DNA from 3 places in the Secundilactobacillus paracollinoides genome. Region 3 is predicted to be linked to each of the others. Evidence: predicted binding sites of a transcription regulator. Region 3 holds the regulator's gene; each other region holds the start of a gene.

Region 1 (2,273 bases), 380 kb from region 3:
CAAGCTGGTATCAACACCACGTGATTCTTCAATGGTGATCACGCCGTCATTACCAACTTTTTCCATGGCGTCGGCAATTAATGTACCAGTTTCTTCACTAGCTGAAGAAATAGCAGCGATCTGGGCAATGTCATCTTTGGTAGTGACCTTGTGGCTCATCTTGTGTAAGGCATCAACGGCTGCGTTAGTGGCCTTTTCGATCCCACGACGGATGCCGACAGGGTTAGCACCGGCAGTGACGTTCTTCATACCTTCGTTAACGATTGCTTGGGTCAAAACAGTGGCAGTAGTTGTCCCATCACCAGCGATATCGTTGGTCTTTGAAGCAACTTCAGCAACTAACTTAGCACCTAAGTTTTCAAAGTGATCTGACAATTCGATTGCCTTAGCGATCGTCACACCATCGTTAGTGATGGTTGGGTTACCGTAAGATTGTTCCAAAACAACGTTACGACCCTTAGGACCAATGGTGGTCTTAACTGTATCTGCCAATTTATCTACACCGCGAAGCATTGCGCCACGGGCGTCTTCAGAGAACTTTAACTCTTTAGCCATAATTAATTTTTCACCTCATATGATTAATTGTTAATTTTGTGTTTATGTCTGCCCTATTCAGGCTGACCGGTTTTAGTCAACGATTGCGACTAAATCTTTTTCGTGAACCACAAGGTAAGAAGCACCTTCATACTTAACTTCAGTGCCGGAATACTTGTCAAGCAAGACGGTCTCGCCTTCCTTAACACTTGGGGCAACCTTTTCACCGTTATCAAGTACACGGCCATCACCAACAGCAACTACCTTTGCAGTTTGTGGCTTTTCTTGGGCGTTACTTGCTAAAACGATACCACCAACAGTGGTTTCTTCTTCTTGAGCTTGTAAGATCACACGGTCTCCTAATGGTTTTAACACTTGAATCCCTCCAATAAATCTAAAGATTTAGCACTCTTAGCACTCATCTAACACAAGTGCTAATCAACAATTAATACTATAAAATTATTCGGGGTAAAATGCAAGTTATATTGACTAGAAAGTTGAAAAGAGTGTGGAGAAAGGCGGTTAAGGGGCAGAATGTAAGGGACTCTGACAGAAATGCCTGGGTTTGGCATTTTTGTCAGAGTCCCTTACATGGCCGCCCCTTGCTTTTCGGAACACGTTTCGGCACGGCTGAATAGAAAGACTCTATGAGATGACGAGAATCGAGAAAATGTGTAAAAAAATCGAGAAGAAAATTGAGAAGGAACCCGATAAGCAGGAAAAGATAAGCAAAGTACAAGACAGTAATCCCCAAGCACAATAAAACTCAAAGTGGCCGCCACTCACAAAATCGGCGCCAACAATCGCGAAACACTCTGCTTAAACCGCAAGTACAACGACTGATCCGCAAACATTTCAGGCGTGATCAATGTACTTTCCGCCATATCCTGTTCAAATAACGCGGCCAGCTGTGTATTTATCTCCTTATCATATAGAAAGGCATTCACTTCAAAGTTTAACTTAAAGCTGCGGTAATCCATATTAGCACTGCCAACTGAGGCCACTTCGTCATCGACCAGCATCGTCTTTGCGTGTAAAAATCCATTCCCGTAGTAGTAGATTTTCGCACCAATTTCAGCTGTGTCTCTGCAAAAATGTTGGGTGGCTCGGTAGACAAATGGATGGTCCGGCATACTGGGCACCATAATGCGCACGTCAACGCCCGACATAATGGCAATCTTCAACGCTTCAATCACGCCATCATCGGGAATAAAGTACGGCGACTGGATCCAGAGCCGTTTTTTAGCCATCTGAATCAAGCGAATGTAGCCCATCTTGATTTGCTGCAATTGAGAATCCGGCCCGCTGCTGACGATCTGCATACTCGTTAATCCCTTTGGCGCCATCACTGGAAAGTAGTCACGATCGACGTAGTTATCTGCAAGTTTTGCTTTCTTTGACGTCGCATTCCAGTCCAGAACAAACCGGCTTTGGAGCGCAAAGACAGCTGCCCCTTCAATGCGAATATGCGTGTCGCGCCAGTGGCCAAATTTTTTGCTGCAGCCAAGGTATTGGTCACCAATGTTAAACCCGCCGACGTAACCAATTTCCCCATCGACCACCACTATTTTGCGGTGATTTCTAAAGTTGAGACGAAAGTCAAGAATAGCGGAACGCGCCAAGAATGGCTCAACATATCCGCCAGCATCGATCAGTGGCTTAAAAAAGCGCCGATAAGTCCCCATTGACCCCCACGGATCATAGATGACCCGTACCGTAACACCGGCCTTAGCACGGGC
Region 2 (2,273 bases), 1.5 Mb from region 3:
CCTTTGCAACGTCATGGGAAGCGTTGATTCTTAATGTGTCATCACGGTAGTCAAGGTGAATCCCATCCTTCTTGAAGCCTGGCAATTCAGCCTTTACTTCATAGCCCTTGTCTGTTTCGTTAATATCGGTCTTCATCGTGGAGTTGCCGTTGAAGAAGTTGCGGCCAAAGTTGCCCATGTCGTTGAAAATGTTCATTGGATCAAACTCATTGTTCCGGTTGATTAAATAACGTGCCATAATTAAAACCCCTTTTTTAGTTTTTAATTTAGCAATCTAATATTTAGAGTGCTAACGTTAGTCAAAATTTATCCCGCCGCTCTTTTATCTGCGGGGGGGTGTCGTTAAGTTGCTTAGTGTTTAGTTGATATCAATGTGGTGACTGTCTTCAGTTTCCGGAGCCCGCTTTGGCAACGTCAACTTCAGCAACCCACCATCGTAAGTTGCGGCGATCTTGTCAGCATCCGCGCCTGGCAGGTAGAAACTGCGGCTGATGTTACGTGAAGACCGTTCCTGACGCAACACGCGACCTTGTTCATCCTTATGCTCCTGAGTCAGATCGTGGTTCGCGTTGATCCGCAACGTATCATTGTTATAGTCCAGGTGAATGCCATCCTTCTTGAAACCAGGTAACTCAGCTTTCACTTGGTAGTCGTTCTCGGTTTCTTTGATATCGGTCTTCATGGTGGTGCTGCCCCCAAAGAAGTCCTGGTCGAAGTCATCAAAAACGGTCATTGGATCAAATACAGTGTTTTCATTTGGTAAATAACGCATCATGTTAAAAACCCCTTTCAGCATCTTCATCTAGGTTCGGTCGGTCATTGGAAATAACCCTTAACCAACCTTGCAAGATATATAATAGTCAGTATTGGTCAAAGTTTCAAGCATTTAGCACTCTTTTATTTAGAGTGCTAAAATTAATTTTGCTTGATTGCTTTAAAGCACTGTTATTAAGGCGTTTATACGCATAAATTATTTTCAAAGAATTAGTTAAATAAGGTAAAATTGGAATCGTTTAAAAAATAAAGGTCAATTAATTTATGCATCTGTTCCTGTATGAACGCATAAAAAGGCCGATGCGTTTTTGTGCGCATCGGTCTTTTTATTTGCTTTATGATCTGTCTTTCTTGGCAACCGTGCCGAAATGAGCTCCACAAGGCACGGGACTAACGTGTAACGGACTCTGGCCAAAAAGTCAGGCCCGGACTTTTCGGCCAGAGTTGACTTTCTTTGCAACCGTGCCGAAATGAGCTTCGGAAAACTGAGGGCTACTGCCTAAGCCACTCTGGTAAAAATGCCAAACCCAGGCATTTCTACCAGAGTGGCTTAGGCTCCGCCCTCAAACCGTTTTCCTCCGCTCTCTAGATCTCTTCAATCGGTAAATTCATACCTTTCCAACCTTCCAAAGCGCCGGCTAATTCAAAGGCTTTGAATCCCGCAGACAGCAAGGTTAACAATGCTTCCTTACCTAGGGTCGTCCCAGCATTCCAATCGTACACGACGTAGGTCTTAGACTTATCCAATTCGTCTAAATGGTCGGCCAAATCCTTTGCAGCCAACGCAACAGCACCCTTGATCTGATTCTTCTTGACCTGAGCTGGCGCGTTACGGACATCCAGCACCACCATTTCAGGGTCAGCCTTCTTCATATCGGCTAAAACGGCAAAGTGACTGATGTACAAGCTCAAATACGTTTTTAAAAAATTAATTTTTTCTGTTTCCATGGTTAAGACTCCATTTCTGTTTTCAAATTTGAGGTACCCTGATTGATCTTGTTCAACAACGACGCAAATGTTTTCAGTTCGTCTGGGGTCAACTGACCAAAGAGCGTCTTGACGGCCGCAAAGTTGGCGGGCAAAAATGCATCCAGGGTCGCCTTACCAGTTGGGGTCAACTGCATGTACGTTGCCCGTTTGTCCGTCTCGGAGGCTCTTTTTTGTACCCACCCATCAGCCGCCATTCCGCGCAGCAGCTTGCTGACGGTGGCTCTCGTGGCGCCCAGCTGATCCGCAATTTCAGACGGCAATAACTGTTGGTCTGTCGCTTCTGACAAAAACATCAGGATGATAAAACGTGATTCCGTTAAATGATGCTGCGTCAAAACAGCATCATATTGTCGCTGCATGCCACGGTAGGCCCACTGAAAATTGAGGAACTGTAATACGACTTCGGTATCAATATCCGACAGCGCACTGTTTTTCGTCAGTTCAATACGTGCCGCGTTCGGGCGGTTGTTAAAGTTAAATTTATCCATGTCGTCACATCTTTCAATCTA
Region 3 (2,273 bases):
GACCACCATCCAAAGCTGGTATACGCGAAATTAAGCGCAGATGAAAACAAGTATCTCACCACGAGACAACGTAAGCTGGACCTATTTGAAAAATTAGGGGTGGATATCGTTTACATGGTGAACTTCACGAGTCAGTTTTCAGCCCTGAAGCCGCAGGAATTTGTGGACGAGTATCTGATGGGCTTTCACGCGCAGGTGGTTGTTGCGGGGTTCGATCACACCTATGGACCAAAGGATATTGCGACTATGGCGCGTTTACCAGAATATGCACAGGAGCGATTTGAGATCGTGACCGTGGGTGAGCAGGAAATTGATCATCAAAAAATCAGTTCCAGTCGGATTCGGCGCAATATTACCGATGGCGACATCAAAACGGTCAATGAGCTGCTGGGCTACCATTATCAAACGATTGGCACCGTTGTTCACGGTGAAGCGCGCGGTCGCACGATTGGTTTTCCAACCGCGAATGTCAGTCATGACGTCCACTATTGGCTGCCCGCAGTTGGGGTGTACGTGACCCGAATCAAGATCGGCGACACCTGGTATCCTTCCGTTACTTCTGTTGGCCACAACGTCACGTTTGGTGAAGGTCGGCCCGTGACGGTCGAGGTCTATATCATCGACTTTAACGAAGCGGTTTACGGTGAAGTGGCGACGGTGGAATGGTGCTACCGGTTGCGCGGTGAAGAAAAATTTGCATCAGTTGACGCGTTGGTCACTCAAATGACCGCGGATACTGATCATGCGCGTCAGTATTTAGCGCATGATTTTCATGAATTAGCACTCGACTAAATTAATTGCTAAAAATCACGGTGTAATGCTTGACTTAAAAAACGCCATTTGATACATTATATATGTGTCTTAGCACTTAGGTTAGATGAGTGCTAAAAAGAGGTGATGATCACGTTAACGGACAGACAGAAGATGATTTTAAAGGCGATCGTTCGCGACTATACGAGCAGCGGTGTCCCAGTTGGGTCAAAAGCCTTGGCGGCACAGCTGCCCATGCATGTGAGCTCAGCGACCGTGCGAAACGAGATGGCTGCGCTGGAAGAGTTGGGTCTGATCAATAAGACGCACTCCTCGTCCGGTCGAATTCCATCTGTTAAGGGTTATCGCTACTACGTGGATCATTTGGTTCAACCTGACCCGGTGAAGGCGAATGATATTGATATCATCAAGTCTTCACTGGATGGTCAGTTTTTAAAGATCGACGAGATCATTGAGACCTCGGCCCAGATCCTTTCAAACCTGACCTCGTATACGGCCTTTACGTTGAAACCAGAGCTGCAGGATAGTAAGTTAAGCGGTTTTCGGCTCGTACCGCTGGGTAAACGTCAGGTCATGGCGGTCCTTGTGACTGATAATGGCGATGCTGAGACCCAGACGTTTAACCTCGCACCCGGCGTCACTGGTGACCAGCTTGAAGCTGTGGTTCGGTTGATCAACGACCAGCTGGTTGGCAAGTCCCTGCGAGAAGTCTTGCAGGCACTACAGACCAAGATCCCCCAAGAAGTCACCAAGTACCTCCAGGGTCCGGAAGGGTTCCTTAAGATATTCGGTGATGTGTTAACTCAGGCGGCGCAAGAACGTTACTACGTTGGCGGCCGGCTGAATTTGCTTAACTTCTCGGATAGTAGCGACGTTGACGAGTTGAAGTCGCTGTACACGTTAATGGACCGGACCGATGACATGGCGACCGTCTTAGGCCGACCAAGCGATCATATTCAAGTGAAGATCGGTAGTGAGATGACGAATGCGATCCTGAGAGATTACAGTCTGATCACAGCAACCTATGAGGTGGGCGACCACGGCAAGGGTGTGATAGCTCTGCTGGGGCCGACCCGGATGCCTTACTCACGGATGATCGGGTTAGTCGGCACGTTTAGACAGGAGCTTGCCAAGCGGCTGACGGACTATTATCGTTACTTTGATCAGTAATTTGTGTCATCAATTTGATAAGTAGTAAAGGGGTGTTATGAGTGGCTAAAAATGAAGCAAACAAGCCAGAAGATTCAGCTCAGGCTGACGAGACTGATGCAACGAAGGCCGACCAAACCACGGCGGCTGACGCACAACAGGATTCAAAGACTGACGCAACTGAACCAAATGCAGCTGACCAGGGCCAAGCGGCAACTGATCAGGATGCTCAGGCTGACGATCCGCTTCAAGAGGCCCAGCGTAAAATTGCCGATCTGCAGAAGCAAGTTGCTGATTTAAACGATCGTAATTTACGTTCACAGGCCGAGATTCAAAATATTCAAAGCCGTAAC

The links. Region 3 encodes HrcA, which represses chaperone genes, less so after heat shock. Its sites were predicted from a motif close to TTAGCACTCNNNNNNNNNGAGTGCTAA; they were not measured.
Region 1: a site for HrcA is predicted at 946-972, ahead of groES (co-chaperone GroES). Genes of this name have one in related genera too.
Region 2: a site for HrcA is predicted at 887-913, ahead of AYR61_RS03555 (Hsp20/alpha crystallin family protein). Genes of this name have one in related genera too.

Annotation. Positions count from the first base shown of each region.
Region 1 is NZ_CP014912.1:2,196,660-2,198,932, reverse strand. It holds gene groL (chaperonin GroEL) at 1-555, opposite strand, end outside; gene groES (co-chaperone GroES) at 628-909, opposite strand; gene cls (cardiolipin synthase) at 1,317-2,273, opposite strand, start outside.
Region 2 is NZ_CP014912.1:871,120-873,392, forward strand. It holds gene AYR61_RS03550 (Hsp20/alpha crystallin family protein) at 1-238, opposite strand, end outside; gene AYR61_RS03555 (Hsp20/alpha crystallin family protein) at 359-775, opposite strand; gene AYR61_RS03560 (rhodanese-like domain-containing protein) at 1,360-1,722, opposite strand; gene AYR61_RS03565 (MarR family winged helix-turn-helix transcriptional regulator) at 1,725-2,252, opposite strand.
Region 3 is NZ_CP014912.1:2,577,643-2,579,915, forward strand. It holds gene ribF (riboflavin biosynthesis protein RibF) at 1-792, shown strand, start outside; gene hrcA (heat-inducible transcriptional repressor HrcA) at 898-1,941, shown strand; gene grpE (nucleotide exchange factor GrpE) at 1,983-2,273, shown strand, end outside.